Regions from separate parts of the Streptococcus cameli genome, predicted to be linked through region 2. Evidence: predicted binding sites of a transcription regulator. Region 2 holds the regulator's gene; each other region holds the start of a gene.
The links. The regulator NrdR, encoded in region 2, represses ribonucleotide reductase genes. The targets are predictions, from matches to a motif close to ACACNATATATNGTGT.

Region 1 (10,657 bases), 310 kb from region 2:
GCGTTATGTTTGGAAATCCTGAAACAACACCAGGTGGACGTGCCCTTAAATTCTACGCATCTGTTCGTTTGGATGTCCGTGGATCAACTCAAATCAAGGGTACTGGCGATCAAAAAGACCAAAACGTTGGTAAGGAAACCAAGATTAAGGTCGTGAAAAACAAGGTGGCTCCTCCCTTTAAAGAGGCCTTTGTGGAAATCATGTACGGAGAAGGGATTTCCCAAACCGGTGAGCTTGTGAAAATCGCTAGCGACCTCGGTATTATCAAGAAAGCAGGAGCTTGGTTCTCATACAACGATGAGAAAATTGGACAAGGTTCTGAAAACGCCAAGAAATTCCTTAAGGACAATCCAGCAGTCTTTGAAGAAATTGATCGCAAGGTCCGTGTTCATTTCGGCTTGATTGAGGGTGATGCAACACCAGAAACAGAAGAAACTGTTGCTGCAACAGAAGCAGACGAACTCATCCTCGACTTAGACGGCGGCATCGAGCTGGAGGATTAAAAATGTCCGGGGGACATTTTTAACCCGAGCCTAACAATGAGAAAGCTCGGCCGTCCGGGGGACATTTTTAATCCAAGGTCAGTGACTTTCCGAGTGATAGCTACCAATAAAGTTAACTCGATAGAGGAGATTTATAAACAAAGTTCAATAGTTGCAATGACTGTTTGAGTTTTATTCCGATTTTTATCGCGTTATTTTCAGAAAGGAACGGTGTATTTTTGTAAAAATGCACCGTTTTCTCTTCAAAAAAGTCTGAAAATAGCCAAAATAGGTCCCAAGACGGAGTTTTTTTGTGGTATAATACTCTATAATGTGTTTAGAAAATGTAGCAAAGGAGAGCCTACATGATAAAAATCTATACTGTGTCAAGTTGTACAAGTTGTAAAAAAGCTAAAAACTGGTTGAATGCCCATCAACTATCTTACAATGAACACAATCTTGGAAAAGAAGCTATTACAAAAGAAGAAATTTTAAATATTTTAACCAAAACAGAAAACGGAATCGCAAGTATTGTTTCCTCAAAAAATCGCTATGCTAAAAGCTTAGATTGTGATATTGAAGACTTGAGCGTAAACGAAGTGATTGAATTAATTACTGAAAATCCGCGGATTTTAAAAAGTCCTATTTTGATTGACGAAAAGCGACTTCAGGTAGGATACAAGGAAGACGATATCCGGGCGTTTTTACCACGTTCCGTTCGGAATGTGGAAAATGCACAAGCTCGTATGCGGGCAGCTTTATAATTACAAATAAAAGAAAAAGACAGCCAAAGCTGTCTTTTGTGTTTGATTTGACAAAGAAAAATCGCTATCATATAATGAAAAAGGTAGCTTCCTACCAGAAGGAGAAATCATGAAAAAGAAATTTATAATCATCTTGTTACTTGCTGTATTTTTAACTGCTTGTGGCTCACAAAATACAGATAAAAAAACAAAAGCAAATTTAGAAACCACATCAACAAGTCAAACTACTAAAAAAGAAACGGCATCTTCTAGCAAGAAAAAGGTAGAAGAGGTTGAAAAAACTGAAGTTTATCAATATGAAACAGAAGATGAGGGTGGCAAACAAATTATCAAAGAAACCATTATTTACAAAGGTGATGAGTTTCTGAAGATGGGCTTGCATATCACGCATAAGGCTACTGAAGAGGATAAGGCTAAATTTGCAGGTGTTGATTTTGAAACGGTCAAAACAGAGTTATTGGCTTACTTGGATCAGCAACCATCTATTCAGCAATTAAAAGCTGTTCCTGGTGTTTCTGTTGGGACTGCGGTCATGCCAGAATACGATATCATTATGGATGTGCAGATTGATATGAAAACGGTAGACTTGCAAGCTCTATCTGCCGTTGAAGGTATGGGGGCTGATCTCACACAACTTTCAGAATTAACACCAGCAGAATATATACTTGGTTTGAAACTAAATGGAGCAACAGCCGTAACACCATAAAGCCTTTTACGGCTTTGTTTCATTGAAAATAAGGGCTATTTATGGTATAATCATACTAAATAGAAATAGAAGGAAGGTGTAAGTATGGGATTTACCGAAGAAACGGTTCGTTTTCGTTTGGATGATACAAACAAACAAGAAATCAACCAAACCTTAACCAATGTTTACCACTCATTGGACGAAAAAGGATACAATCCAATAAACCAAATTGTAGGCTATGTATTAAGTGGAGATCCCGCTTATATTCCTCGTTACAATGACGCTCGTAATCAAATTCGTAAACACGAACGAGATGAAATCGTTGAAGAATTGGTTCGCTTTTATCTAAAAGAAAATGGAATTGACCTATAATGAGATTAATGGGGTTAGATGTTGGATCAAAAACAGTTGGAGTTGCGATTTCAGATCCTCTCGGCTTTACAGCTCAAGGTTTAGAGATTATTCCAATCGATGAGGAAAAGCAACAATTCGGTTTTGAGCGTCTGGATGAGCTTGTGAAGGAATATAAGGTTGACCAGTTTGTTGTTGGACTTCCTAAAAACATGAACAATACCAGTGGTCCGCGTGTTGAAGCCAGTCAAGCTTTTGGTCAATTATTGATTGAGCGGTATCAATTACCTGTTCACTACCAAGACGAGCGGCTGACCACGGTTGCTGCGGAGCGAATGCTCATTGAGCAGGCAGATATTAGCCGTGGGAAACGCAAGAAAGTTATTGACAAATTAGCTGCTCAGCTGATTTTACAAAATTATTTAGATAAAACATTTTAAGAGCAAAGATCTTTCAAAGACTATTACTGCTAAAAAGGAGAAAATATGGCACACGATCATAATCACGATCATGAAGAACGCGAATTTATTACATTGGTAGATGACAACGGTACAGAAACCTTGTTTGAAATCTTGTTGACGATTGATGGTCAAGAAGAATTTGGCAAAAATTATGTTCTCTTGATTCCAGCAAGTGCGGAAGAAGATGAAAATGGTGAAGTTGAAATCCAAGCCTACTCATATACTGAAAATGAAAATGGCACGGAAGGTGACTTGCAGCCAATCCCAGAAGATGCAACAGCAGAGTGGGATATGATTGAAGAAGTCTTCAATAGCTTTATGATGGAGGAATAAAAAGGTCCTGTGGACCTTTTTATCATGAGCTTGGCAATGTGAAAGCGAATTAAGGTCCTGTGGACCTTTTTATCATGAGCTTGGCAATGTGAAAGCGAATCAAGGTCCTGTGGACCTTTTTTCAGTCGCTTTTTTCGAATAAAGAGGTATGACACAAGAAGAAAAAGAATTTGTAGACGATTTTTGGAAAAAGTTGTATCATACTTTTCGCGATATTGAGCGGTATGCTATTTTGAGATCAAAACAGGATTGAAAATGACAGAGGATTGACTTTTTGTTATAATAGACTAGATTATAGCAAGGAGTTTTTCATGGTAGATGTAGATCATACAATCGATAAAAATGACTTTTCAAGAAAAGGTCGTTCTGGCGGTAGAAGACGCCGCAGAAAAGAACATGAAATAGAATTGAACGAGGAATTTTGGCAAGGTATTCCCAAAACGCCAGTGCTTCCTTCTTTTTTATGGAGTTTGATCGTTTCTTTGTTGAGTGTAGCGAATCCCTTACTGACGGGCTTGGCAGATAATATACAATCTCAGAATTTGTATGCTGGTTGGGCCATGCATGCAGGTCAACAACCTTACGGAGATTTTTTTGGAACAAATGGCGTTCTATACTATTTGCTCGTTTTTTTAAGTTATTTGTTGAAATTTCCGGTTGTGATTGCAGGCTTCCAGTTCATTGCACTCTTTATTGCAGGTATCTATCTCAATAAAATTGTGGTTTATTTTGCTAAACAAAGAGCTGTTGCTGATCAAATAACGATATGGTTCTATCTATTTATTATGGCCATTGGTTTTGGAGGGATCCATGCCAGCCTGTTTGCCCTGCCATTTCTTTTAACCAGTATTTGGTTTTTGATTCGGTATTTTGAAAATGCTGCAAGAGACGAAGCCTTTATCTTGTATGGTATTGATGCGGCCTTAGTGTTCATGATTTATCCAAAGAGCATTCTACTGTGGGTAGTGGCAAGTCTTGTTTTATTTGTCTATAATACCCAACAGAAACGCTTAGCTAGAGGTATTTACCAGTTTTTAGCTTCTGTATTTGGTTTTTTATTGATTACCTATACAGTTGGTTATTATGCTTTTGAGCAACAGATTTTAGGCATGGCGATCCAGCAAACCTTCCTATATACACTTAGCTTGGAATTTACTGATGCATCTATTTTATGGACCTTAGGAACAGTTTTCTTATTTCTTGTTCTATCTGGATTTTTGGTCAATCTGTTTCGTACAATGGCTTCGTTAAAAGCCCAATCTAGTCGTTATATTAAAATTGTCGTATTACTTGCTTTTCTAGTACAGCTTGTTTTTGTTATTGGGAATGCTTCCTTTGATTTGCATCAACTGATTATTTTGTTGCCGTATGGATTTTTAATGGCAGTACTACCGTTGCAAATTGATGGTAATACAGAGGCAGAAGATGGGTTTGATGAATTTGAGGAACTAAAACCAGATTATAGCTATTTAAAAACCTCATGGTTTCTTCCGCTTGTTATCTGTCTGGCTATTCCTTTTATCCCTATTTTGAGTTATCTACAAGAAGGAGAGCTTCATCAAGAGCGACTAACGGTTGCCCATTATATCCAATCGAATTCTCAACAAGAAGATCAGCTGGTCGCTTGGGACAACAGTGCTCAACTCTATCTACAAAGTAAACGTCTTTCTGCTGTCAAAATGCTGGCCACGGAGCCTTATTTGACAAACGAGGAAAATCAGACCAGTATGGTATATGATATCAATAAAAACAAGGCTAAATTTGTTGTTGTCAATAAGGATCTTGCCTTGCTTGAATCTGTGGAAATAAATCTTGATCACCATTATACTGAATTAGATTTGGGAACGACACACTTGCAGGTCTATCAATTAAACGAATGAAAACGACTGTGAAAACAGTCGTTTTTCTTTCTTTTAAAAAACTATATATTGTGTTTTAGTTTTTCATTAAAAGTAAAAAAACACAATATATTGTAAATTTTTTCTTGAATTGAATCTGATAAAGTGATAGACTATATGGTAATGACAAATCAAATATAGAAAGAGTGTGGATAGAAAAGATGGAAATGTTGGTGTTGAAACGAGACGGCCGTGCAGTGCCTTTTGACAGCAAGAAAATTGCTTCTGCCTTGGAGCGGGCGAATCAGGAATTGGCTCCTGAAAGATGGCTGACGGATGCTGCCTTGAGTCGGGTTCTGGACCTTGTCTTAGAGGAAATTCAGCGCCGCTTTGACAAGGACATCCAAATCTATGAAATTCAAAATATTGTGGAGCAGGAATTGCTTCGGTCGCACCATTATGCCTTGGCTGAAAAATACATCCAATACCGGACAAAGCGTGATTTTCAACGGCATGAGGCCATGGACATTAACATTGAAATCAACAAGTTACTGACCAAAGACCAAACCGTTGTCAATGAGAACGCCAATAAGGACAGTGAGGTCTTCAATACCCAGCGGGACCTAACAGCGGGTATTGTGGGCAAATCAATCGGTCTCAAGCTCTTGCCACCGCACGTAGCTAACGCCCATCAAAAGGGAGAAATCCATTACCATGATTTGGATTACAGCCCTTATACACCGATGACCAACTGCTGTTTGATTGATTTTAAGGGCATGTTGGCCCAAGGCTTTAAGATTGGAAATGCGGATGTGGAAAGCCCCAAATCCATTCAAACAGCAACTGCTCAGATTTCGCAAATCATTGCCAACGTGGCCTCTAGCCAATACGGTGGTTGTTCGGCAGACCGAATTGATGAAGTCTTGGCTCCCTATGCCAAGCTGAATTTTGACAAGCACCTCAAGGATGCCGAAACCTGGGTCATAGCAGATAAATGGGAAGAATATGCCCTGGAGAAGACCAAAAAGGACATCTACGATGCTATGCAGTCTTTGGAATATGAAATCAATACCCTCTTTACCTCCAATGGTCAAACGCCCTTTACGTCACTTGGTTTTGGCTTAGGAACAGACTGGTTTGAGCGGGAAATTCAAAAAGCTATTCTCAACATTCGCATCAAGGGCTTGGGCCGTGAAGGTCGGACAGCTATTTTTCCAAAATTGATCTTCACCCTCAAGCGTGGGGTCAATCTGGAGGAAGGATCGCCTAACTATGATATCAAGGAGCTGGCCTTGGAATGTGCTACCAAGCGGATGTACCCAGATGTCTTGTCCTATGACAAGATTGTAGAGTTGACAGGCTCTTTCAAGGTGCCAATGGGCTGCCGTTCCTTCTTGCAGGGCTGGAAAAATGAAAACGGCGAAGAAGTCAATTCTGGTCGGATGAATTTGGGTGTCGTAACGGTTAATCTCCCCCGTATTGCCTTGGAATCAGAAGGCAGTCAAGAGCGATTCTGGCAGATTTTCCAAGCGCGGATGGCCATTGCCAAAGATGCTTTGGTCTACCGTGTTAACCGTGTCAAGGAAGCAACTCCTGCCAATGCTCCAATTTTGTACCAATACGGGGCTTTTGGCCAACGCCTGGCCAAGGATGGATCGGTTGATGACCTGTTCAAGAACCGTCGGGCAACGATCTCCCTTGGTTACATCGGTTTGTACGAAGTGGCGACAGCTTTCTACGGGGGAGAATGGGAGAGCAATCCAGAAGCCAAAGACTTTACGGTGTCCATTGTCAAAGCCATGAAAGAATTGTGTGCGGACTGGTCTGACGAGTATGACTACCATTTTTCTGTCTACTCAACCCCTTCTGAAAGTTTGACAGACCGTTTCTGCCGTCTGGATACGGAGAAATTTGGTTTGGTGACAGACATTACGGATAAGCAGTACTACACCAATTCCTTCCACTATGATGTCAGAAAGAATCCAACCCCATTTGAAAAGTTGGATTTTGAGAAAATCTATCCAGAAGCAGGTGCCAGCGGAGGCTTTATCCACTACTGCGAGTACCCTGTCCTTCAGCAAAATCCAAAGGCCTTAGAGGCTGTCTGGGATTATGCCTATGATCGGGTGGGCTATCTGGGGACCAACACGCCAATTGATCGTTGCTATGCTTGTGACTTTGAGGGGGATTTTGAGCCGACCGAGCGTGGCTTCAAGTGCCCATCTTGTGGCAATACGGATCCAAAGACAGTCGATGTGGTCAAACGGACATGTGGCTATTTGGGCAACCCTCAGGCCAGACCAATGGTCAATGGACGACATAAGGAAATTGCTGCGCGTGTCAAACACATGAACGGCTCTACCATCAAGACAGCTGGTCAATAATATGGTAGAATAGTATCTCATAGACCAAGGAAAGGTTGAGCAAGAGCTCAAGTAAGGAAAAATGGGAAAATACCAATTAGATTACAAAGGCATGAAACAAGTCGAAAAGTTTCATGAAAAACATTCAACAGGCGGCAACCAGGACAAGAAATCACGGGTGCAAGCCTTGTTGAAACAAGCGCGTGACAAGAAAAAATAGAAGAGTAGAGGGAGAAAGCATGAAGCACATTGGAATCATTGGATTGGGAGGGATTTCGCAGAAAGCTTATCTCCCTTTTATGCGCCAATTAACAGGCATCCACTGGCATATTTTTACCCGCAATCAGGAAGTATTGCAGGAAGTTGCCTCCTTATTTAGCGCGGTGACTAGCTATGAGAGTGCTGCAGCCTTAGCGGCTGCAGACTTGGATGGCGTCTTTATCCATACGGCAACCCTAGCCCATGCAGAAACTGCCCAGCTCTTTCTTAACCGAGGCATTCCAGTCTACATGGACAAGCCTTTGACAGAGGATTTTGCGACCAGCAAGGCCTTGTATGACTTGGCAGCTGAAAAAGGAACGTTTCTCATGGCAGGTTTTAACCGTCGCTTTGCCCCTAAGGTGCAAAAAATGGCAGAGCAGGGCCAAAAAAGACGGATTATAGCTGAGAAAAATGATGTCAACCGTACAGGGGATTTGCAATTCAAACTCTTTGATTTCTTTATTCATCCCTTGGATACGGCCCTCTTTTTGGCAGACGAAGAGTTGGTTTCCGGTAGCTTCCGTTACCACCTTGACCAGCAAGCCTTGAGCCAAGTCAGTGTCACCCTTGAGACGGCGAACAGCACCATTGTGGCCAGCATGAACTTACAATCCGGTAGCCGTCGGGAAATTATGGAAGTGCAGACGCCAGAAGCGACCTATCACCTGGAAAATCTGGATGAACTCAGTATTTGCCAAGGGACTCAAACCCTGAAAGACGGCTTTGGGTCTTGGGATACAACCCTTTACAAACGTGGCTTTGAATCAGCGATTTTGAGCTTTTTGGAGGCTGTTGAAACCAAGGTCAATCCGGTCAGCCCGACATCTAGTTTATTGAGTCACTGGATTTGTGACCAAATCAATCGTTCCGAAACGACAAGTGGCCAACTTGAGGTCACTCTACCAGCATAGGGAGAAGGATATGCAACTACGACGACCAAGAAAAGACGACCGAGCAGCTATCGAGGAGATGATGGCTGAATTTATCGAGACAGGTTCTGCCACAGACGGTGGTTTTTGGAATCCTGAAAACTTTGACTACGATGACTGGCTCCAGTACAATGCGGATGCGGAGATGGGCCTCAATATTCCAGAGGAGTTTGTCCCAGCTGTCCAATTTGTCTCCTTTGATGAGGAGGGACGGGCGCTAGGCTTTCTTCACCTCCGCCTGCGGCTCAATGACTTTCTACTCCAAAAAGGTGGACATATCGGCTATTCCGTTAGACCCAGCGAGCGGGGTAAGGGCTACGCCAAAGAGCAATTGCGCTTAGGGCTCTTAGAATGCCCTAAGAAGAATATTCAAAAAGCCCTGATTACCTGCTCGGAGACCAATCCAGCCAGCCGAGCCACCATTGTGGCCAACGGCGGTGTGCTAGAAGATGTCCGAGAAGGAACAGAGAGGTATTGGGTAGAAGTGGAGAACTAGTATGTACTTACGACAGCCCCAAGCAAGAGATGAGCAAGCTTTTTTAGAGATGGCTAGGGAATTCGAGAGATTTGGTTGTCGAATGAGCGGTGCAATTGCTGTTTGGTCGGCTGCCAAGGGCGATTTTAAGCATTTTATAAATTTGTTGAAGCAGCAAGAAAATCAGGATATTATTGCTAGTGGACTGGGGCCGTTTCGCCTATTTTTGACTTGGGAAGAGAAGCAGTTGGTCGGTTTACTTGCTCTCCGGACAACGACAACTCCATCCATTCTAAGGGAATACGGGCATATCGGCTACTGTATTCGACCTAGTCAGCGAGGCAAGGGTCTGTCTAAAGAGCAACTACGTTTGGGATTACTAGAAGCAAAACAATTCGGCATAAAATGGCTTCTTCTAACTTGTCATCAGGAAAATGAGGCAAGCAGGAGGACGATTTTAGCCAATGGTGGCCAGTATGAAAAAACAACTGATACCGATGATTTTTACTGGATTAATGTCGAGTGATGGCGAGAGGAGGCTTGTATGAACCATCCAAAACCTCAGGAATGGAAGGCTGAGGAACTCAGCCAGGGACGGATTATCGATTACAAGGCCTTTAACTTTGTGGATGGCGAGGGTGTCCGTTGCAGCCTCTATGTCAGCGGATGTCTCTTTCACTGCGAGGGGTGCTACAATGTAGCGACTTGGAACTTCAAGGCAGGAATCCCTTACACAGCAGAGCTGGAGGAGCAAATCATGATGGATTTGGCCCAGCCCTATGTCCAAGGGTTGACCCTTTTGGGCGGGGAACCCTTTTTGAACACAGGGATTTTGCTGCCCTTGGTTAAACGGATTCGAAGAGAATTGCCTGACAAGGACATCTGGTCTTGGACGGGTTATACCTGGGAAGAGATGATGCTGGAAACAGAGGACAAGCTGGAATTGCTGGGGCTGATTGATATTCTTGTTGATGGTCGCTTTGATCGGACCAAGAAAAACCTCATGCTCCAATTTCGGGGTTCGTCCAACCAGCGCATCATCGATGTCCCCAAATCCTTGGCGACTGGGCAAGTCGTGATCTGGGACAAACTTAAGGATGGCCAACAAACCTACAACCCTGTGAATCGAGAAAGTTGAAAACCTGAGTAGGAACTCAGGTTTTTTAAGCGCTGAAAAAATTCCGAGGCGCTGTTTGGAATTTTTAGTATAAAAGATAAAGGCACCTCTAACAGATTGGCACAAACTTTTTGAATCTAGTGTTCGTTTTTTCTTTTTTAAAAAAGAGTATGGAATTGCTTTTTCATGCCGTGAGATAAAAGCGCAGGTGCCCTGGTGTTCATAGTCGTAGAGTCCTTTTTCCAAATGTGGTATAATGAGAGAATCAAGAAACGAAAGCGTGAAACAAATGTACGATTATCTAATTGTAGGAGCGGGTTTGTCAGGAGCCGTCTTTGCCTATGAAGCGAACAAAAGAGGGAAAAAGGTCAAGGTGATTGACAAGCGTAACCATATCGGAGGCAATATCTATTGTGAAGAGGTTGAGGGAATCAATGTGCACAAGTATGGCGCCCATATTTTCCACACCTCAAACCAGCGGATATGGGAATATGTCAACCAGTTTGCAGACTTTAATCAGTATATCAATTCTCCATTGGCTCATTACAAAGGGAAACTCTATAATCTTCCATTCAATATGAATACTTTTTATGCCATG
Region 2 (10,657 bases):
CACCCTCCACATCTTCGACAATGGAAATGCGCTCCCCAGCGAGCCGGTTAAAAAATGTTGATTTGCCGACGTTTGGACGTCCGACAATTGCAATCGTTGGTAAAGCCATTTTTTCTCACTTTTCTATAATAGTTTGTGTTTTTCAAGAAGTAACTTGGTTTCTGGTTGCTCGACATCTTTAAACTGATTGACCAATCGCTCCGACCAAAGTTCGGTTTGTCTTGCACCTGCATACTCCGTTTGAACCGCATCATGATCTTCAATAGCAGCCACATCCTGTTCTTGGTATTCTTCTTCAAAGACAATGGCTTCATAGGCCATACGCGGTTTGACTGGATGCTGTTGGTTTGGTACACCAAGGGCGATACAAAAGATTGGATAGGTGTAATCTGGCAAGGCAATCAATTCTGATACTGCGAGAGCTACGTGGCGAATCATGCCAATAAAGACTCCGCCGTAGCCAAGGCTCTCTGCTGCCAACATAGCGTTTTGTGCCGCCAAAGAAGCATCAACAGACGAAATCAGGAGATTTTCTGTCCCCTTGGCATCAAAAGGAGCACCATGCAAGGCAGCAGCCTTGCTGGCTCGATTGTGGTCCCCGACAAACACCAAAATCTTATCCGCCTGTAAAATCGCAGGTTGGGGCAAGAGGTCATAGAGCGCTTGTTTTTTCTCAGTGGACGATAGGACAACAATCGAGTAAGATTGGAAATTCTTCCAGGTCGAAGCCGCGCGTCCCGCATTGATAATGGCTTTTAAGTGGTCTTCTGGAATCGCCTCTTCCTTAAAGCGGCGGACAGAAGAATGGCGGTTCATCAAATCAATCGTCTCACTCATGGCGTTGGTTTTCTCCTTCCAAATGAACTTCTTTTGCTAAAAAACGAATTCGTTCCATCACGCGCTTGGCCTGCCAGGTCTCATCACCAGATTTGCCTTGAGACAAGCGTTTTTCCAAATCAGCAAATGAAAAATTCGACGTAAAGAAGGTCGGTAAATTTTCCTGCATCCGGTGTTGTAAAATAACCTGCAAGACATCATCACGGACCCAAGGACTGTGCTGCTCCGCTCCAATGTCATCCAAAATCAGAATATCGGCCTGCTTAACCGCATCAATTTCAGTTTTAACTTGTCCAGTTTGAATGGCATTTTTGACATTGACAACAAAGCTCGGGTAATGGAGCATGGTTGTCCCGACACCGTATCTCTCTGATAAGTCATGGGCCAAAGCCGCCAAGAGAAAACTCTTTCCAACCCCAAAATCCCCATAGACATAGAGCCCCTTTTTTTCTTGAGAAGTAAAATTGGCAATAAACTCATTTAAAAGTGTCAAGGCTTGAGCACGACCGTTTGTCAACTGGACACTATTTGCAGTGCCAGGTTTGAGAGTGGCCTGCTTTAAGCTGGCTGGCAATTCCACCAAGTTCATTCGCCTACGAATAGCGTCTTGGCGTTGGGCTTCTACCAATTCTGCTGTCTCTTGATAGGAGACGTCCGCATACCCTTCGTTCATAATGAGGATCGGTTTATAGCCTTTTGCAATGTAGGTTTGGTCTTGACTAAGCCATTTGTCCCGTTCCTTGATGTATTCAAAAAACTTGGAAATCGAGCGTTCCACAACGGCCTCATCAAGCTGATGTAACTGTACAAAATGGGAAACTTCACTATCTGCTAGAATCTCTTGGCAAATTTCCTGATAGGACTTGCGAACATGACGAGAGGTTGGATGCAATTTATCTTGAATATTCTTCATCTAGTCTCCTTTCTCTAAGTTGGCTAAAATTTCACGTTGAATTTTTTCAAGTTCTACCAAATCTTCTGCTGTCGTTGTATCCTTATAATCTGGATTGCTCCAACTTGGAATATTGGATTCTTTATGGCTAGTCTCAGCTTTTTTCTGACCTGCTTGCGGTTTTCGTTCAATTTTAAGATGCAAAATAGCCGCTTCTGCCGTCCGAATTTGATGATAGGAAAAATCATTCCCTAACTTCATGGCATATTTTTCATTCAGATTGGCCGAATCCACCTTGTTAAAGGTGTAGAGCACAATCACATTGATGACTTCATTCAAGAGGCCCAAATGAGCTAGTTCGTTCAAACAGGCTCTCTCTGAAGCCATCACCGAAGCCCGTTTGTTGGTTTTAATAGCCGTTAAAAAATCCAATGGAGTGAGACTCTTGCTTTCTCGAATCAAGGCTTGCTCCGCTTTAGAAAATTCGGCTGGACTTGTTGCGCCAGAAGAAACTTGCAAACGCTCCTTCATCCGTTTCGGCGAGATTTGATGTCCAACTGCCGTTTCTTTCGCCAATTGATATAAACTCAGCCAATCCATCTGTTCACTTTCAGCTAAATGATAGAGCCCAATCAAATCCGACTCTTCATCTGTAAACCGCAACTGATGGCGAGCCATCATGTGTTGAAAGGCACTGCTATCAAAAGAGGTGTTTGCCTTTTTCTTCTCATCTGGTTGTCCATCCATTTGAAAGACTTGAGAAAAGCGCTTAGAAACAGAATCGCCCTTTACTGGATGGCTTGCCTGCATCTGTTCTACCGCATGCTCTCCGATTTTTTTACTTAAAAGAGAGCGATAGAGCCTCTCCTGTAAAAAATCTTCCTGCGACAGAGGAGCCTTTAAGACCAGAGTATAATGAGACTCGTTTTCAAAAATTTCCAACAACTGCAGAGCACTTAAGACATCAAGAGCTTGCTCCAAAACCGTTTGTCCAAAATTCAAATGGTTTAAAATCTGGCTAAAACGGTAACGCCCAGCACCACCATCCTCATTGGCCACCAAGTAATGGTAGAGAGCAAAGGCTGGTAAACCAATAATCGGCTGGTAACACTGGATTAAACTGTGGCTATCTGGAACAAAACGCGGGATTTTATGATAGGAAAAAGTGTTATTTGGGATCATGGCATTCTCCTATTTTTTATTGCGGTTCCCCTTGGTGATTTGCTTGAGGAGATTTTCGATTTCACTGACATCTTTAAAGGAACGGTAAACAGAGGCAAAACGAACATAGGTAATTTCGTCTAATTCAACCAATTCTTCCATGACAAAATTACCAATCACATCACTCTCTACTTCTCCATCACTATAAGAACGCACCTTTTGTTCAATTCGGTTCACGATTTCGTCAATATCAGCAGTTGAAACAGGACGTTTTTGTGCAGAACGAATAATGCCATTAAAGATTTTTTCACGAGAAAATTGTTCCCTTGTTCCATCTTTTTTAACAACTACTAGGGTTTTTTCTTCCAATCGTTCGTAGGTCGTAAAGCGATAAGCACAGTTTTCACATTCTCTTCTTCGTCTAATAGTATTTCCATCGTCAGCTTGACGCGTATCAACAACACTGGATTTTATACTCGTACATTTGGGACAACGCATCTTCTCTCCCCCATTCTATCATTATCACTTCATTGTACCACACTTTAGGGGAGATGGAAAGTTATCCCTATCTTCCTTTGAAAGAACAAAAAGACAAGCCAAGGCTTGTCCCAAGTTTAGGTTGTGGTTGCATCTTGACATTCAATATCCTTTTTAGCCAGACGACGATAAGTCCACTCACGAACTAGACGATAAACAACTGCAAAGATCGGGGTAAAAAAGACCATCCCCAATAAACCAAATAGATTTCCACCAATTAAGGCCGCAGCCAAGGTAAAAAGAGTCGGTAAGCCAACAGACTGGCCGACAACACGTGGGTAAATCACATTCCCCTCAATAAGCTGAATGACTTGAAACAACACAATAGAGCCCAAACCTAATAAGGGATCTTGAACAGCGATAAAGAGCGCACTAATCAAGCAAGCCGATAACGGACCAATATAAGGGATAAAAGAAAGCACTCCCGATAAAATCCCTGCCATCGCAGCATAAGGCATACCAAACAAACTATAACTCACAAAAACCAAGGTTCCGATAATAACAGCTTCTACGATTTGACTCATCAAAAACTTATCATAGGTATCCACAATAACCTCGCCAATGTAATGTACCATACGAACAATACGCTCTGAAAAAAAGGCATTCAATAACTTGATGGCCATAGAAGATAGATGCTCTTTGCTAGTTAAAATACTAATGGTAAAAAAGAATGCCATGATAAGCGTCAACACGTTGGAAAAAAGGCCTCCAACGTTTGCTACCAAACCAGACAAAAATGCCGTTACATAACCGGAAACACTATCCCAACCTTTAAAACTAGCAAGATATTCTTTCACCTGTCCCTCAATACTCTCTGGTAAGAATCCGCTATTGGTCAAAAAATCACCAATCTTCGGAATTGCGGTGTTCACAACGGTCACCAACTGTGAAATCGTTGTTGTCAAAGTGGGCAAAACAATCAAAACAAGGCCTGTCACAATTAAGACAAAGGCGACCAAGACACTGGCCAAGGCAAAGCCTCTACGAAATCGTTCTGGCAGCTTCAGCTTCTCCAGCAATTCTTCTGTTTTTTTCATAGGGACATTTAAAACAAAAGCCAACATCCCACCCACAAAAAGAGAATTCATACTGCCCAAAATCCATTGAAAGGATTGATACAACTCTCCATAATTCAAGACCGCTAACAAAACTAGGGCCGCAAAACTAATCAATGCTATCTTTTCTTTAAAACTTGTGTTCATTCTTTTTCAAACTCCAAAAAATCAGTATAGTTTATTATAGCGTACATGGGAAAAAAAGTCTGTTTTGAAGGCACAATAAAAGACTGAGTTCTATCTCAGCCTTTTATTCTTCATCTCTCATGGCATATCCAAAACCACGAATGGTGCGGATATAGGATTCTTGTCCTGGAACGTCTAGCTTGCCACGTAGATAGCGAATGTACACATCCACCACATTTGTTCCCGTAGCAGAATCATACTTCCAAACCTTTGCCAAAAGGTACTCACGCGTCAGAGGTTCCTGACTGTCCATCAAGATTGCTAACAAGTCATATTCTCTACGCGTTAAGCTAATCACTTCATTTCCACGCGAAACGGTTCGATTTTGAAAATCAATCTTCAAATCCCGATAAGCAGCCTGCAATTTGACTTGTTTACAATTCTTATCAATAAAATCACGACCACGGAAAATGGCTGCAACTTGCTCTACTAAGTCACTAATGACAAAGGGTTTTATCGTGTAAAAGACAGCGTATTGTTCAATCTCTTCTCCGTGAGCTTTGGCTTCATCACTTTCAACAACTACTACCATGACAGTAGCTGGTTTGAAACGGATAATTTCTTTGGCTAGTTGTGTACTAGTCATATCCGATAGTTGGTAACTCATCAAAATCAAATCAAAATCCGTCTCATGTGCTAAAAGAAGCGCTTCTGCTCCGGTCGCAGCATAATCCACAAGATAGTCATATTTTTGCAGTTCCATAGACACGAAATGTGAGAGATTTCGCTCTTTTCCTGCGATCAGAATTTTTTTAGCCATGCTTAGTTTTCATCATACCATGAATAATGGAATGTGCCTTCTTTGTCTTTTCGTTGGTAAGTGTGGGCACCAAAGTAATCGCGTTGCGCTTGAATCAAGTTGGCTGGCAAATCAGCAGAACGGTAGCTATCATAATAAGTAATCGCTGCTGAAAAGGTTGGAGCTGGCACTCCTGCTTGTACAGCAATGGTTACAATATCACGAACAGCCTGTTGGTACTTGCTGGTCACATCCAAGAAGTATTCGTCCAAGAGAAGGTTTGCCAAGTCTGCTTCACGGTTGTAGGCATCTGTAATCTTTTGTAAGAATTGCGAACGAATGATACAACCATCACGCCAGATAGAAGCGATGTCCGCAAATGGCAAGTTCCAGTTGTGTTCTTTAGAAGCTACGCGCAATTGAGCAAATCCTTGAGCGTATGAAATAATCTTAGAGAAGTACAAGGCTTGACGAATTTTTTCAATCAATTCAGCCTTATCACCTTCATAGGTATAGTCTACGCCTGGTAAAACTTTGCTAGCATGCACACGTTCTTCTTTATAGGTTGAGATATAACGGGCAAAGACTGATTCTGTAATCAGAGACAATGGCACACCCAAGTCAAGCGCGTTTTGACTTGTCCATTTACCTGTTCCCTTGTTTCCAGCAGCGTCTAAGATGTAATCCACGATTGGGCCATCTTGGCCTTGGTCATCTTTACGGCTCAAGATATCTGCTGTGATTTGGATCAAATAGCTGTCTAATTCTCCCTTATTCCATTCTGCAAAAATATCTGCCATTTCGTCTGCTGAAAGCCCCAGTAGATTTTGCATCAAATCGTAAGATTCAGCGATCAACTGCATGTCTCCGTACTCAATCCCGTTGTGGACTGTTTTTACATAATGTCCTGCACCATCTGGTCCGATATAGGTCACACACGGTTTGCCATCTTGTGGCGCTTTGGCAGAGATTTCTTCCAAGACATCTGCTACCAAGTCATAGGCTTCTTTTTGACCACCAGGCATGATGGATGGACCTTCGAGAGCTCCTTTTTCACCGCCAGATACACCTGTTCCAATAAAGTTAATACCTGAGTCTGCCAATTCTTTGGAGCGACGAATGGTATCTTCAAAGTAGGTGTTTCCACCATCAATCAAGATGTCGCCCTTGTCCAAGTGTGGCAAGAGGGCTTGGATCGTTGCATCTGTACCAGGACCTGCTTGAACCATCAACATAATGCGACGTGGGGTTTCAATCGATTGCACAAAACTTTCCACATCATAGCTTGGTAATAAGTTTTTACCTGGGTTGCTGGCTACTACATCTTCTGTTTTGTCTGCTGAACGGTTGTAAATCGCCACCTTATAGCCACGTGATTCTACATTGAGGGCAAGGTTACGGCCCATAACTGCCATACCAACCACACCAAAATTTGCTTTTGTCATGAATTCATACTCCTTAACATACTTTGCCAATTGAAAAATTGAGATTGTTTTCCCAATCAATTGGCGATGTTCCATTTTAATTTATAATTGGAACAAATTTTATCTCTTCTATTATACACAGAAAAATGTGATTTTTCAAATTTTCTGTCAATTTCATTCTTCATCGAATAATCCCTGCAATCCTGCAAAGGGACTTGCTTCTTCTTGTTTTTCCTGTAAGCTAGCTTGGTATTGACTTTCCGTCATCACCGTCCAATTTTCTCCAGAGGGCATTGCCTCTTCTTGCTCTTCCGCTTCTGTCAAAACTTTGGCAGGTAAGTTGAGCAGGATATTGTCCGCCACACTCTCATCTAAGATAATGGTCTCATTTTCAATCAGCAAGACCATCTCTGCATCGACCATGTCTTTTTCTTTGAGCGTTACTTCATCTGCTACAAACAACTCTAAAACAGGGTACGACTCCGTCCATGAAACAGGCTCCATGGAACGACTAGACGCCATGGTGATGTCATAAGAGAGTTGGTATTCCAAAAAATACATGCCTGCTTCGTAACGAACCCGACCAAGGGCAGTAAGTGATGAGAGGTCTAAAATCTCTGGATTCCTACTCAACAATTCTGCTGTTAAATCCAACTTTTCATCAAAGACGATGCCTTCTGGATTTTTCTGCAAGTCATAAATATGGAATTGAACCATCTTATCCCTCCAATTCCGTAATGTATTGGTAGACTTGTTGTCCCGCAATAGCTCCATCTCCAACTGCGGTCGTTACTTGACGCAAGTGCTTCTGACGCAAATCACCAATGGCAAAAATCCCCGCTTGACTCGTTTCCATTTTTTCATTGGTCAAAACCCAGCCAGCGTTATCTGTAATGCCTAAATTGGCAACCGATTCAGACATTGGATCCAAACCGACATAGATAAAGACCCCACCAAAGGCTTGTTCTGAAACATCACCTGTTTTGACATTTTTGATGACGACAGACTGAACTTTTCGCTCATCACCCTTGATTTCTTCGACCACACTATCCCAGATAAATTTAATTTTCTCATTGGCAAAGGCACGGTCTTGAATAATCTTTTGAGCACGGAGTTCATTGCGGCGGTGAACAATGGTCACACTGCTTGCAAACTGTGTTAAGAAAATAGCCTCTTCAACAGCTGAGTCGCCTCCCCCAACAACCAAGAGATCTTGGTCTCGGAAGAAGGCCCCATCACAAACCGCACAATAAGAAACACCACGGCTATTGAATTCTGATTCTCCTGGGACGCCTAGTGGACGGTGAACAGCTCCCATAGCAAGAATGACCGTTTTGGCTTCAAAGGTTTCATCTTCTGTGATGACTTTTTTGACCACACCGTCAGTCTCCACACGCACCACATGACCAAACAGGTGTTCTACACCAAATTTTTCCAAGGGCTCATACATCTTTTCTGCCAACTCTGGGCCTGTAATCATCTCATAGCCTGGATAATTTTCAATCTCGGAGGTATTGTTCATCTGTCCGCCGTAGATTCCACGTTCCAAGAGCCCAACTTTTAAATTACTACGGGCTGCATATAGTGCCGCTGTCATTCCAGCAGGGCCTGATCCAATAATTAGGGTATCGTACATATTTTCCTCATTCTAACTTGAACTTATGCTCGAAGCATCAACAAAATCCCAATAACACCAAAAGCTGTAATGGGAATGGTCATGACATTGATCATCAAAAGATCAACTAATACATCTCGTCTTTCCTGCAGGGTCTTGTCTACGCCCTTAAAAGCTCGGCGTAAAAACCAGACCAAACTAATAGATACAACTACAATTGCCGCAATCAACAAGCTTTGTAGGTAGAGACTTAAAATGGTTTGCAACATGGATTTTCCTATTCTTTTTAGAAGGTTTGACGTTTGGCCTTGCGCTCTGCACGACCTTTGGCACGGGCTTCTACACGTTTGGTTTTGCGGCGTTTCTCATCAACTGCCCATTTGATTTTTTTCTTGTAACCTGGTTTGATTTTTTTCTTTTTCTTCTTAACCAAGCCCATCATTTCCAAATCCAATTTTTCCTTGGATTTTTCCCGATTGATTCGACGGTCACGGTCGTAGGTATCTACGAACTCGCCATCTTTCATCTCTTTTGGAGCAAAGGAAATGTTGAGTTTTTCTAATTCACGGATATCAGCATCATCGCTTGGCTGGTATAGCGTGATGGCAATGCCAGATAGGCCATTTCGACCTGTCCGCCCAACACGGTGAACAAAGAAGGATAAATCTTGCGGAATTGCATCGTTGATGACATGACTGACACCTTCGATGTCAATCCCACGAGCTGCCAAATCAGTGGCCACAATGTATTCAAAATCCAGGTTTTTAACCTGGTTCATAATCCGTTTTCGTTCACGCGGTGGAATATCCCCATGGATTTTTGCTACCCGCAAGCCATTGGCTGTCAAATAGGCGTGGAGTTCATCAGCCCGTGTCTTGGTATTGACGAAAATCATGGCCAAATAAGGTTGCATGAGTTTGGTCATTTCCAAAATTTGCGCATTTTTATCCCGCCCCTTGGTGGAGATCAGCCAATTCTCAATGGTATCGGAAATCACTGTCTTGGTCTTGATTTGCTCCATTATCGGATTGGTCAAGTATTTTTTCAAAAAGGGTTGTAATTTCTGCGGAATTGTCGCAGAAAAGACCATGAATTGCAGTTGTTTAGGAAGACTAGAGGCAATTTTATCAACTGTTTCCAAAAAGCCCATGTCCAAGGTCATATCGGCTTCGTCCACAACAAAGACACCAGCCTTGTGAATGGCCAAATCCCCAGACTTCACCAAGTCATAAATACGTCCAGGCGTTCCAATGACAATGTGGGGCTGGTTGCTCTGCAATTTGCCTATTTGACGGGTCTTATCTGTTCCACCGACATAGTTGGCCACACGCACTTCAATCTCTGAGTGCTCCGCAATTTGCCGCGCAGCCTGGTAGATTTGCGTTGCTAACTCACGAGATGGTGCTGTAATCACCGCTTGGACCTGATCCTTTTCTTCTTCCAACTGTTGAAAAATCGGAATCAAGAAGGTATGGGTCTTCCCAGATCCTGTCTTTGACTCCCCCACCAAATCCCGTCCAGATAAGACAATAGGAATCAGCTTTTCTTGGACCTCTGTCGCTGTTACAAAGTTGATGGCTGCCAAGGCTTTCTGGATATAATCTTTTAATGTAAATTCTGTAAATTTCATAGTTTCCTCAATTTCTAGTATCTTCTATTATAGCAGAAAAAACAGCAGTTGACTGCTGTTTGATATTAGAAATACAAAATAGCCAGTGTGACAAGACTCATGAACAAGCCCAGTCCCCACAAAAAGGCGTCCACTTTCCATTCACTCCATTTTCCGCCTTTTCCTGTCAATCCACCCAGTTCCAAATGATGGTGGAAAGGGGTCATCCGAAAAATCCGACGGCCTTCTCCATATTTTTTCTTGGTATATTTGAAATAAGCAACTTGCAACATGACAGAAGCCGTTTCAATGACATAGACCAACCCTATCAAGAGAAGAGTCCATTCTTGGTGCAGCGCGATAGAAATGGTTGCTAGCATTCCACCGAGGGCCAAACTTCCGACATCCCCCATAAAAATCTTTGCAGGCTTGTGATTGTAAACAAAGAAGCCAAGCAAACCACCAATCATTGTTACACAGACCAATAAGATATCATACTGCTTTTGAACAAAAGCAATGATTGAATAAGCGACCAGACTAATCACAACGGAGATAGAGGCTAAACCATCAATACCATCTGTTAAATTGACGGCATTGGAAAA
Region 3 (10,657 bases), on a different contig from region 2:
TGAGATTGACGATAGCTGAAATGGTGAGTGAGCGGCGTTCGATTCTTTTTTTGTCCATGGCATTCTCCTAGTTTTATTTCAAATAATATTATACAAAAAAAGGCTTGATTTGGCGAATCGGCCTTTGTTTTTGACTATTATCTTGCTTATTTTGACTATTTTTATATTATTTTTGACAAAAATTATTATTTTTTTGACAATGATAATTGTCAAAATAAAAATGATGTGTTACAATAAAACCATCAAAAGGAGATGTAAGGAGATAAGAAGTATGAAATGTTTAAACCAAGTCCCACAAAATGTTACATTACTAGAAGCATTGATCTGTTTAGCGCTTCTTACCATGTTGTTCTTAGATATATTTAAGATTCAGGCCATTAGCACAGAATTCCTGCTTATCCCCGTGTGCCTACTTGGGCTAGTTGATGAAAACACAAAGAAGGACAAGAGGAAAGAAACAGGTGAATAAAAAATGAATCCATCATCAAGTAAGGAGAAATAAATTTATGGAAGTAGTTTTAGCATTGTGGGCAATTTATTATGCCTATACTAGTCAAAGAAAAGTGAAGACACTTAATCTTAAACTCAAAAAATTTGAACGCAAAAATAAAGGAGAAAACACCATGTCACAACTTATCACCAAATTAATCAATCAAAATGTCCAAGTTAGCTTTTATTCTGAATTAGAATCCTATGTTTGGACAGTACTAGAAGTAGATGAAGACTGGGTAAAATTAACCAAAAGTACTAAAAAAGGAAAAGTAACGACGCGCTTGGTACGTGTAGATGATATCAGGACGATTGAATTAGTTTAATACTGATTTATAAAAAATTAATTAGTTTTACAATCAAGGGACAAAGAAATTGAGGAATGTAAAATGATAAAAGAAAATATTTATTTGAAAGCTATCCAATTCTTTTACGGAGTTCCAGGAAAACTGGAAGAAAAAGACCACAAGGCTTTGACGACCTATATATGTCCCTTATAACTGTTATATTCTTTTCCTTTATCATTGGCCTATTTATGAATAAAGATGTGGTAACGTATAGTGTCTTTGTGACAATTATTCTTGCACTGGTTCGACAAGATGTTCTTGTGAAGAAGCTTGGAGTGGATAAATTGTATATTCAGAAGTCTGAGGTGCAGCAGGCACAGGGAAAAATGTTCCGCAGAACGCTTGCCTAAACTGGAATGCTAGCAGTATTGTCCATTATCGTGAGCTTGGCCTTATGGCAATCAGGGATTCCACAAGAGAGTGGCACAAGCGCCCAAGTCTATTTCCAAATAGTATTTCCAGGTACAGTTGCTATGATGTCGGTCATCGGTTTTGTCAGTCACTTTATCGCAAACCGTCGTAAGATTGTGATGCAATAAGGAGTTTATTATGAAAAAATCATCAGACAAATCACCATTGATCATAACAGGAAGTAAGGTTCTTGTTGTCATAGGTATACTGACATTGCTAACATTTGTTTGGTATATTCTAAAGAATGATGTGGATCCGATTACCCTACTCTTATTGGGAGGTGGATTTGTGAGTTCCCTTCCTGTTTTGGTGACACTTGACCATGAAAATAAAGAATAGTTTGAATATTTTAGGAAAGAAAGAGAGAAAATAATGACAGCAATTATTGAAGTAAAGAATCTTGTCAAAACCTTTGGTCCTCAAACAGCCTTGGACGGGATTTCATTTGACATCAAAGAGGGAGAAATCTTCGGTTTCTTGGGACCATCAGGATCTGGAAAGACCACCACTATCAATATTTTAACCGCTCAGCTAATCGCAGATAGTGGGCAGGCTTCCGTGTTTGGCAAAAAAGCCAGCGAGCTGACGAGTGAGGATTTTGCAGCGATTGGGATTGTCAGTGATACCAGTGGTTTTTATGAAAAAATGACCCTCTACAAGAATCTTCAAGTGTACAGCAAGTGGCATGGTGTGGACAATGCGAAGCTGGATGAATTACTAAAAAAGGTTGGTCTGTTTGACAGCAAGAATAAGCCTGCTGAAAAATTATCGACAGGGATGAAGCAACGCATGCTGCTAGTCAGAGCCTTGATCAATAGCCCGCGGTTTTTGTTCTTAGATGAGCCGACTAGTGGACTGGATCCAGCAACTTCTCGTCTGATTCACAAATTGCTCTTGGAGTTGAAAGCACAAGGGACAACGATTTTTTTGACGACCCATGATATGCAAGAGGCGACCCTCTTGTGCGACCGCGTATCCCTTCTTTATCAAGGAAAGTTGGTCGAAACAGGTCGGCCAAAAGCCTTGATGAAAAAGTATTATACGGATAAACGGGTTCTTGTTCGCTACGAATCTGGACAAGAGGTGGAAATGGCCTACGACGAATTGGCCCAACTTGCCAATATCGAAGAGATTGAGACCATTCATTCGTGTGAGCCGACATTAGAGGATGTCTTTATCGCATTGACAGGAGGAAAACTACATGATTAAGCGTATGGGAGCTCTCTTATGGAGCCGAAAAGAAGTCATTTTAGCCAATAAGATGGTGGTCACCAATCTCTTGATGCCCCTCTTGATGGTTGTACTCTATCAATTTATGTTCAAGGGAAAAGAAGACATGGAGCAGATGATTTTCTTTCTGGTCTTACCCATGGTTCCAGCCTTTATCGGCTATATGTTGCCGACTATTGTTTCAGAAGAGGCGGAAAAAAATAACCAACGCAGTCTTCGATTAGCAGGTGTCAAATCTTGGGAATATATACTAGCTAGTCTGGTTCCACCCTTTGTTATCAATCTTATCTACTTGATTGCGTTGCCTTTTTACCTTAAAATCGACTGGCGTGACCTGGGGACTAGTTATCTGCCGGTGATGTTGGTCTCCTCGATTATAATCTTTTTGCTCTTTATGGGCTTGGCCCTATTGGTAAATAGCCAGTCACGTGCGACTATTCTTGCCATGCCGGTTATGATGGCGACCGCTTTTTTACCACTTTTTACCATGTTGGATAAAACAGTGGAAAAAATCGTTGGCTTTACCTATATGGGCTCTTTTGTCCAGTATAGTCAAGACTTGGCTAGCTATGAGTTGGGACACAACAGTTTTCTTGTGCTCCTTATCTGGTTGCTGGTATCAGTGGTGGCTGTTGTGTGGATTACCAAAAAGAAACAAGTGATTCGCTAAATAAAGAACACAAAAGGAGGTCCTTATGACTATCATATTAAAAAATCGGCTCAAGGAATTACGAGCCAGAGATGGGGTTAACCAGACCGAGATGGCAAAGCTGGCAGAAGTATCACGCCAGACCATCAGCCTGATTGAGCGAGGGGAATATACCCCTTCTGTGATTATTGCATTAAAGATTGCTCAAGTATTTCATGAGCCCTTAGAAAATGTTTTTCGGATTGAGGAGGTAGAAGAATGAAACAAGGAAAACAATTAACACTAGGAAAACGAATTTTACGCAATGTTCTCTTCTTTGTTGTGGCATTTCTCGTAGGAGGAGTCATCGGTTTCTTAGCAGGCTATTTTGAATTTACAGGGGTTGATTTAGGAAAAATCATTAATATTGGCAATCTTCAAATTCTCCTACGTACCCTAGTAATTCTACTCTTTTTAACCTTTTTAGTTCTGATTTATCGTTCTCGTAAAAGCCATGCTCTTTATCAGACGATTGATGACGAAGAGGATGAGCAATTGGAAATGGTCTACAAACAGATGCACCGCCATCTCGAATATGCGACTATTATTTTCAATATTATGACAGTTTTTTCAATTTTACTTATTTTGATGAGTTTTTCTATTATTTTTAAAGAAGACTCTGCCAGCATGGATTTTCAAATTTTAGATTATCTTTTGACCATAGGGATTTTGCTTAGTGGACAAATTTTGGTGTTTAAGACTACTCAAAAGATTCGGGAATACAAATTGTCAGCCTTCCCGACTATCAATGAGGTAAAAGACTATGTGTATTCCTTGGATGAGGGCGAAAAACAAGCGAACTTTGAACAGGCTTTTCTTACCAATTTTAACCTCAACCAACGTGTTCTTCCGACGTTGTACGTATGTGTTTTTGCCTTGGATTTCATTTTACAAGAAAAACAGTATGTGGCTTACCTGGTTCTAGCGATTGTCCATGTGTATATCAATGTAACCAATATGAATATGGTTCGGAAGTACTTTAAGTAATCAATTGTCAAAAAGGAGATTTATGAACATGAATGTGAAACAATTTTTAAAAGGGCTAGGATTCGCCATCTTATATTATGTCTTATCTATCGTGGGCTCTGCTCTTGTACAGATGCCTCTAGGAGAACCCCCATCATCTGTCGGTGAGATACCAGTGTTTGTTTTCGTCTTTTATGTAGTGACTGGGTTTGCTTTGTTGGGGCTATTTTGCTGGCTCTTGTTCAAAGAAAAACCGATTCAGGTAGCAGCAAATCCGCTCACCAAGTCAATCTGGCTTATTTTGGGGCTTTATGTGGTGTACATGGCAGTGCAACAAATCTTTCCGACTATTTCTCCAAACCAAGAGATGGCCATTAAAATGACACAAGGAAAACCAGTTTGGGCCTTCCTAGCCATTGTGATTGCGGCTCCAATCGCGGAAGAATTGTTCTACCGTAAGGCGCTAGCTGTTTGCTTCTTTGGCAAGATGAACAATCTCGTTTTAATTGGATTGTATCTTTTCGTATCGAGTGCATTGTTTGCATGGGTCCACCAAAGTGCGACACTTTATCAGTTTGGAACTTATTTCACCATGGGGATTATTTTTGGTTTGACCTACTTATACAAACAAGATATTCGCCATAGTATGGCTCTTCATATTTTTAATAATTTGTTGGGGTATTTGAGTATTTTGTTTTTAGCATAATAAAAAAGAGAACAGTGTTCTCTTTTTTCGTTTATAGTCCGTAATTGTAATCGTCGTTTTGCATGGCTTCAACGGTTCCAAGAAGGTAGCCGTTTCCGACTTGCGAGAAGAAGTCGTGGTTGGATGTTCCGGTTGAGATTCCGTTCATGACGATCGGATTGACATCGTCGGCTGAATCTGGGAAGAGGGGATCTTGTCCCAAGTTCATGAGGGCCTTGTTGGCATTGTAGCGAAGGAAGGTTTTGACCTCTTCGGTCCAACCAACGGCATCGTAGAGGCTCTCCGTGTAGCCTTCTTCGTTTTCGTACAATTGGTAAAGCAAGTCGTACATCCATTCGCGGAAGCTATCTTGCTCTTCTTCTGGTAATTCGTTAAATCCAAGTTGGAATTTGTAGCCAATGTAGGTACCGTGGACCGATTCGTCACGGATGATCAATTTAATGATTTCAGCTACGTTTGGCAATTTGTTGTTTCCAAGGTAGTAAAGCGGTGTGAAGAAACCAGAGTAGAAGAGGAAGGTTTCCAGGTAAGTAGACGCTACTTTCTTCTGCAAAGGGGTACCATTTTCGTAGATATCATTGATTATTTTTGCCTTGGTTTGCAAGTATTCGTTGCTGTTGGTCCATTCGAAAATCTCTTCAATTTCTGATTTGGTGTTCAAGGTTGAAAAGATAGAAGAATAGGATTTGGCATGGACAGATTCCATAAACTGAATGTTGTTCAACACAGCTTCTTCGTGAGGTGTCCGCACATCGGCACGGATGGCTTCAACCCCAGATTCGGATTGCATGGTATCCAAGAGGGTCAATCCACCAAAGACTTTTCCCACCAAGTCTTTTTCAACAGCGGATAATTTACGCCAGTCGTCCAAGTCGTTTGACAAAGGAATCCGTGTGTCGAGCCAGAATTGCTCGGTCAGTTTTTCCCAAGTGGACTTGTCGATAACATCTTCAATTTCATTCCAGTTAATGGCTTTGTAGTAAGTTTCCATAAGTTCTCCTAAATAGAGTGATACAACTATTATAACATAAGTCAATAGCCCAAAGTGATTTGGGCTATTGCTGGGATCGTAACTAGTTCGTCATGTTTCACACTGTTACGAGACGGGGTGAGCTTGTCGGGGATAGCTTTTGCAAGTTCGTCAGTGTGCCTTCTTGCTCCTAAATAGGACCTAGCTTGGCTGACGAAGCAGGTCTCCAATCCAGCTTAAGGGATTAGATGACACAGCTTTCACATTGGTTGGCACCGACTTCTTCGCCGTCATCCGTAAAGGTACGAACATAGTAGATGGATTTGATGCCCTTGTTAAAGGCATAGTTGCGCAAGATTGACAAGTCACGTGTCGTTTGTTTGTTTTCTGTCTTCCATTCGTAGAGTTCTTTTGGCAATTCACTACGCAAGAAGAGGGTCAAGGACAACCCTTGGTCTACGTGTTCAGTAGCAGCGGCATAGACATCGATGACTTTACGCATATCCATATCATAGGCTGACTTGTAGTATGGAATAGTTTCTGTTGCCAAACCAGAAGCAGGGTAGTAGATTTTACCGATTTTCTTTTCTTGGCGTTCTTCAATCCGTTGAGTAATTGGATGGATAGAAGCAGAAACGTCATTGATGTAACTGATGGATCCGTTAGGTGCAACCGCAAGACGGTTTTGGTGGTACAAGCCATCTGCTTGAACCTTGCTACGAAGATCCGCCCAATCTTGTCCACTTGGGATAAAGATTCCATCAAAGAGGGCTTTAACGGTCTCAGAACTTGGTTGGTAGTCGCCTGTTACATATTTGTCGAAGTAGCTACCATCTGCATATTTTGAGTTTTCAAAATTGTGGAAGGTTTCTTTGCGTTCACGAGCGATGTTGTTTGATTCCACCAAGGTCCAGTAGTTGAGCAACATGAAGTAGATGTTGGTAAACTCAACTGCTTCTGCTGATCCGTAATCAATTAAGTTTTGAGCCAAGAAGGAGTGCAAGCCCATTGCGCCCAAACCGATGGAGTGAGCCTGGCTGTTTCCGTGTTCAATCGATGGAACGGCAGAGATGTGGGAGTGGTCTGTGACATAGGTCAAGGCGCGTGTCATGGTACGAACAGAGCGACCAAAGTCAGGGGATTTCATCAAGTTCACAATGTTGGTTGATCCCAAGTTACAAGATACGTCAGTTCCTAAAGTCAAGTATTCTTGGCTGTCGTTCAAGACACTTGGTGTTTGAATCTGAAGAATCTCTGAACACAAGTTAGACATGATAATCTTACCATCGACAGGGTTGCTGCGGTTGGCAGTATCGATGTTGATAACATAAGGATAACCAGATTCTTGTTGGAGTTTTGAAATTTCAGTTTCCAAATCGCGGGCCTTGATTTTGGTCTTACGGATGTTTGGATTTGTGACCAACTCATCGTATTTTTCAGTGATGTCAATGTAGCTAAATGGCACACCGTATTCTCGTTCGACGGAATAGGGACTAAAGAGGTACATATCTTCATTGTTACGAGCCAATTCGTAGAATTTATCAGGAATAGTGACACCAAGTGACAAGGTCTTAACCCGCACTTTTTCATCCGCATTTTCTTTCTTAGTCGATAAGAAGGAGATAATATCAGGATGGAAGACGTCTAAGTAAACAACACCCGCCCCTTGGCGTTGGCCAAGTTGGTTGGAGTAGGAGAAGCTGTCTTCAAACAGTTTCATAACTGGTACAACCCCAGATGCAGCCCCTTCGTAACCTTTGATTGGAGCACCTGCTTCACGGAGGTTAGTAAGAGAGATACCAACACCACCACCGATACGAGACAATTGCAAGGCTGAGTTGATAGAACGGCCAATCGCGTTCATATCATCTGTCACCTGCAAGAGGAAACAAGAAACCAATTCTCCACGGCGGGCACGGCCTGCATTTAAGAAAGAAGGAGTTGCAGGTTGGTAGCGTAGGTGGATCATTTCATTGGCTAAATCCATTGCCAATTCTTCATTTCCTTCTGCAAAATAAAGGGCATTAAAAAAGACACGGTCTTCCATGCTCTCCAAATAGTAGGCACCGTCGTTTGTTTTTAAGGCGTATTGTTGGTGGAATTTGTAAGCAGCCATGAAAGACTTGAATTGGAAATCTTGGTCCTTAATAAATTGAGCCAATTTCTCAAGAAAGTCATTTGAATAAGCTGTTAAAAAGTCTGCTTCAATGTAGTTTTCTTTGACAAGGTAGTTGATTTTGTCCACCATTGAATCAAATTTCATGGTGTTTGGTTCAACGTTTTCTTTAAAGAAGGCTTTCAGGGCTTCTTGGTCCTTGTGAAGAGGAATTTGACCATTGATGGGACGGTTGATTTCATTATTGAGGCGGAAGTAGGAAACATCGCCAAGTTCTTTTAAACTCATAATCTGTTTCTTTCTATTTATATAGTAGATTTTATACTAAGGCTTTTAATTTGCCAGGTTGGAAACCTGAGAAGACGTCGTTTTCTGTCTCGATAACTGGAGCAGCAGAAAAGCCGAGTTCCTTTACATGAGCGATGTATTCTGGCTCTTCGTCCAGATTAATTTCTTTATAGGTTACCTTGTGTTGGTCCAAGAATTTCTTGGTCATTTTGCATTGGACGCAGTTATTTTTTGAATAGACAGTTACCATCTTCTTCTCCTTGAAAAAATTTAATACCAATATAGGATACACTGAATAGGCGAAAAAGTCAACTTTCCAACACTAAATATAGTGTCAGGGAACCCAAAAACATACGATATATTGTGTAAACCTTATTAAATCAAGGGATTTCAACTATTTCAGAAAACGAGGCTAATTTTCAGAAAATGGCAAGTCCAAAGATACTTACAAGTTAATGTTATAAAAAGTAACATAGAAATAAAAAACACCTTGCATTATCATTGTGATTGGTGTATAATAATTCAAACAAAGAAAGAGGTAGATTATGGCTAGAGAGTTTTCAAAAAAAGTTATGACTGTAAAAGGAAAAGACTATTCTTATTTTGATATTGCTTCTGTCTGTCAAAAAGAAGAAGTTAATATTGATACATTGCCTTATACCATTCGAATTCTATTAGAGAGCTTATTACGTAAAAAAGACGGTGTAGATGTCACAAGATATCACATAAATGATTTGATTCACTATTCAGCTATATGTCCAAAAGGAGAAGTCCCTTTTAAACCCAGTCGAGTGATTTTACAAGATTTTACAGGTGTTCCAGTTGTTGTGGACTTGGCCTCTATGAGAGAAGCGATTGTCAAACAGGGGGGGAGTCCTGATTTAATCAATCCAGAGATTCCGGTAGATTTGGTTATTGATCACTCTGTTCAGGTAGATGCCTATGGAACGCCGACTGCCTTAGCAGAAAATATCGAGTTAGAATTTGAGCGTAACAATGAGCGGTATGAATTTTTGAAGTGGGCGGAACAATCCTTTGATAACTATCGAGCTGTCCCACCTGCAACTGGAATTATTCACCAAGTCAATATTGAATTTTTGAGTGATGTCGTAATTGAAAATGACGGTATGTTATATCCAGATTCTATGTTTGGGACGGATAGTCATACGACTATGATCAATGGGATTGGTGTGCTTGGCTGGGGTGTTGGTGGTATTGAAGCAGAAGCGGCTATGCTTGGTGAAGCCTCTTATTTCCCAGTACCAGAAGTTATCGGTGTTCACTTGACAGGGAAGTTGCCAAAAATTGCAACAGCTACGGACTTGGCTTTGCGTGTGACGCAGTTGCTTCGTACAGAAAAAGTTGTCGGAAAATTCGTAGAATTCTTCGGAGAAGGTCTGGCGAACTTGAGCTTGGCGGATCGGGCAACCATTGCCAATATGGCGCCTGAATATGGTGCGACCTGTGGATATTTTCCGATAGATGACGAAACGCTGAATTACATGCGTTTGACCAACCGTGACGAGGACCATATTGAATTGACAAAAGAGTATGCCAAACGCAATCATCTCTTTTATAATCCGTCCACACAGCCTGTCTATACAAAGGTGGTGGAGTTAGATTTGGCAACTATTTCGCCGAGTATTTCAGGTCCAAAACGCCCTCAGGACTTAATTGATTTAACACAAGCCAAGGAAACCTTCCAAGCTTCCATTGTAAAAGAAGCGGGAGTGCAAGGGTTTGGATTGACCAAAGAGGAATTAGATAAAAAAGCTCGCGTTACTTTTGATGATTATGAAGAAGAGATTTCAACTGGGCATGTGGCGATTGCGGCAATTACTTCTTGTACCAATACGTCTAATCCCTATGTATTGATGTCGGCTGGTCTTTTGGCACGAAATGCAGTTGAAAAAGGATTGAGTGTTTCTCCGACTGTCAAAACGTCACTGGCCCCAGGGTCAAAAGTTGTGACGGGTTATTTAGCCAATTCTGGTTTGCAAGCATATTTGGATCAGCTAGGTTTTCATATTGTTGGTTATGGCTGCACGACTTGTATCGGTAATTCGGGCAATCTGAGGCCAGAAGTTGCAAAAGCTATTATCGATACAGATTTACTTGTATCAGGTGTCTTATCAGGGAATCGTAACTTTGAAGGCCGGATCAATCCCTTGGTAAAAGCTAATTTCTTAGCCAGTCCCCCCTTGGTGGTTGCTTATGCCTTGGCGGGAAATACAAACATTGACCTAACAAGTGAGCCGCTAGGTATTGGCAGAGATGGTCAAGCAGTTTACCTCGATGATATTATGCCAACAAATGATGAGGTGACTGCCTTTGTAGACCAGTACGTGACACGTGAACTTTTTGAAAAAGAATACGAACACGTCTTTTCGGATAGTGAAAAATGGAACCAGATACCAACAGAAAAAACAGATATTTACAAATGGAA

Region 1: the regulator NrdR is predicted to act here: its motif matches at 4,995-5,010, upstream of nrdD (anaerobic ribonucleoside-triphosphate reductase).
Region 3: the regulator NrdR is predicted to act here: its motif matches at 8,531-8,546, upstream of nrdH (glutaredoxin-like protein NrdH).

What each region holds. Positions count from the first base shown of each region.
Region 1 is NZ_JBRUIM010000001.1:2,495-13,151, forward strand. Features, by position in the region: gene recA (recombinase RecA) at 1-503, shown strand, start outside; gene spx (transcriptional regulator Spx) at 848-1,246, shown strand; gene ACVR1I_RS00020 (SP0191 family lipoprotein) at 1,356-1,952, shown strand; gene ACVR1I_RS00025 (IreB family regulatory phosphoprotein) at 2,037-2,303, shown strand; gene ruvX (Holliday junction resolvase RuvX) at 2,303-2,722, shown strand; gene ACVR1I_RS00035 (DUF1292 domain-containing protein) at 2,768-3,076, shown strand; gene ACVR1I_RS00040 (SRPBCC family protein) at 3,388-4,956, shown strand; gene nrdD (anaerobic ribonucleoside-triphosphate reductase) at 5,136-7,298, shown strand; gene ACVR1I_RS00050 (hypothetical protein) at 7,360-7,497, shown strand; gene ACVR1I_RS00055 (Gfo/Idh/MocA family protein) at 7,517-8,449, shown strand; gene ACVR1I_RS00060 (GNAT family N-acetyltransferase) at 8,460-8,963, shown strand; gene ACVR1I_RS00065 (GNAT family N-acetyltransferase) at 8,965-9,468, shown strand; gene nrdG (anaerobic ribonucleoside-triphosphate reductase activating protein) at 9,487-10,080, shown strand; gene glf (UDP-galactopyranose mutase) at 10,349-10,657, shown strand, end outside.
Region 2 is NZ_JBRUIM010000001.1:315,778-326,434, reverse strand. Features, by position in the region: gene der (ribosome biogenesis GTPase Der) at 1-109, opposite strand, end outside; gene ACVR1I_RS01665 (nitroreductase family protein) at 124-837, opposite strand; gene dnaI (primosomal protein DnaI) at 830-1,750, opposite strand; gene ACVR1I_RS01655 (replication initiation and membrane attachment family protein) at 1,751-2,911, opposite strand; gene nrdR (transcriptional regulator NrdR) at 2,921-3,388, opposite strand; gene ACVR1I_RS01645 (AI-2E family transporter) at 3,505-4,629, opposite strand; gene ACVR1I_RS01640 (response regulator transcription factor) at 4,733-5,428, opposite strand; gene gnd (NADP-dependent phosphogluconate dehydrogenase) at 5,431-6,852, opposite strand; gene ACVR1I_RS01630 (YceD family protein) at 7,006-7,548, opposite strand; gene trxB (thioredoxin-disulfide reductase) at 7,550-8,467, opposite strand; gene ACVR1I_RS01620 (DUF4059 family protein) at 8,491-8,715, opposite strand; gene ACVR1I_RS01615 (DEAD/DEAH box helicase) at 8,733-10,076, opposite strand; gene mraY (phospho-N-acetylmuramoyl-pentapeptide-transferase) at 10,142-10,657, opposite strand, start outside.
Region 3 is NZ_JBRUIM010000002.1:138,014-148,670, forward strand. Features, by position in the region: gene ACVR1I_RS06125 (cation transporter) at 1-58, opposite strand, end outside; gene ACVR1I_RS06130 (hypothetical protein) at 272-469, shown strand; gene ACVR1I_RS06135 (aspartyl-tRNA synthetase) at 624-815, shown strand; gene ACVR1I_RS06140 (hypothetical protein) at 1,037-1,186, shown strand; gene ACVR1I_RS06145 (hypothetical protein) at 1,193-1,375, shown strand; gene ACVR1I_RS06150 (hypothetical protein) at 1,386-1,586, shown strand; gene ACVR1I_RS06155 (ABC transporter ATP-binding protein) at 1,620-2,456, shown strand; gene ACVR1I_RS06160 (ABC transporter permease) at 2,449-3,147, shown strand; gene ACVR1I_RS06165 (helix-turn-helix transcriptional regulator) at 3,173-3,388, shown strand; gene ACVR1I_RS06170 (DUF3169 family protein) at 3,385-4,152, shown strand; gene ACVR1I_RS06175 (CPBP family intramembrane glutamic endopeptidase) at 4,181-4,837, shown strand; gene nrdF (class 1b ribonucleoside-diphosphate reductase subunit beta) at 4,869-5,828, opposite strand; gene nrdE (class 1b ribonucleoside-diphosphate reductase subunit alpha) at 6,052-8,211, opposite strand; gene nrdH (glutaredoxin-like protein NrdH) at 8,243-8,461, opposite strand; gene acnA (aconitate hydratase AcnA) at 8,757-10,657, shown strand, end outside.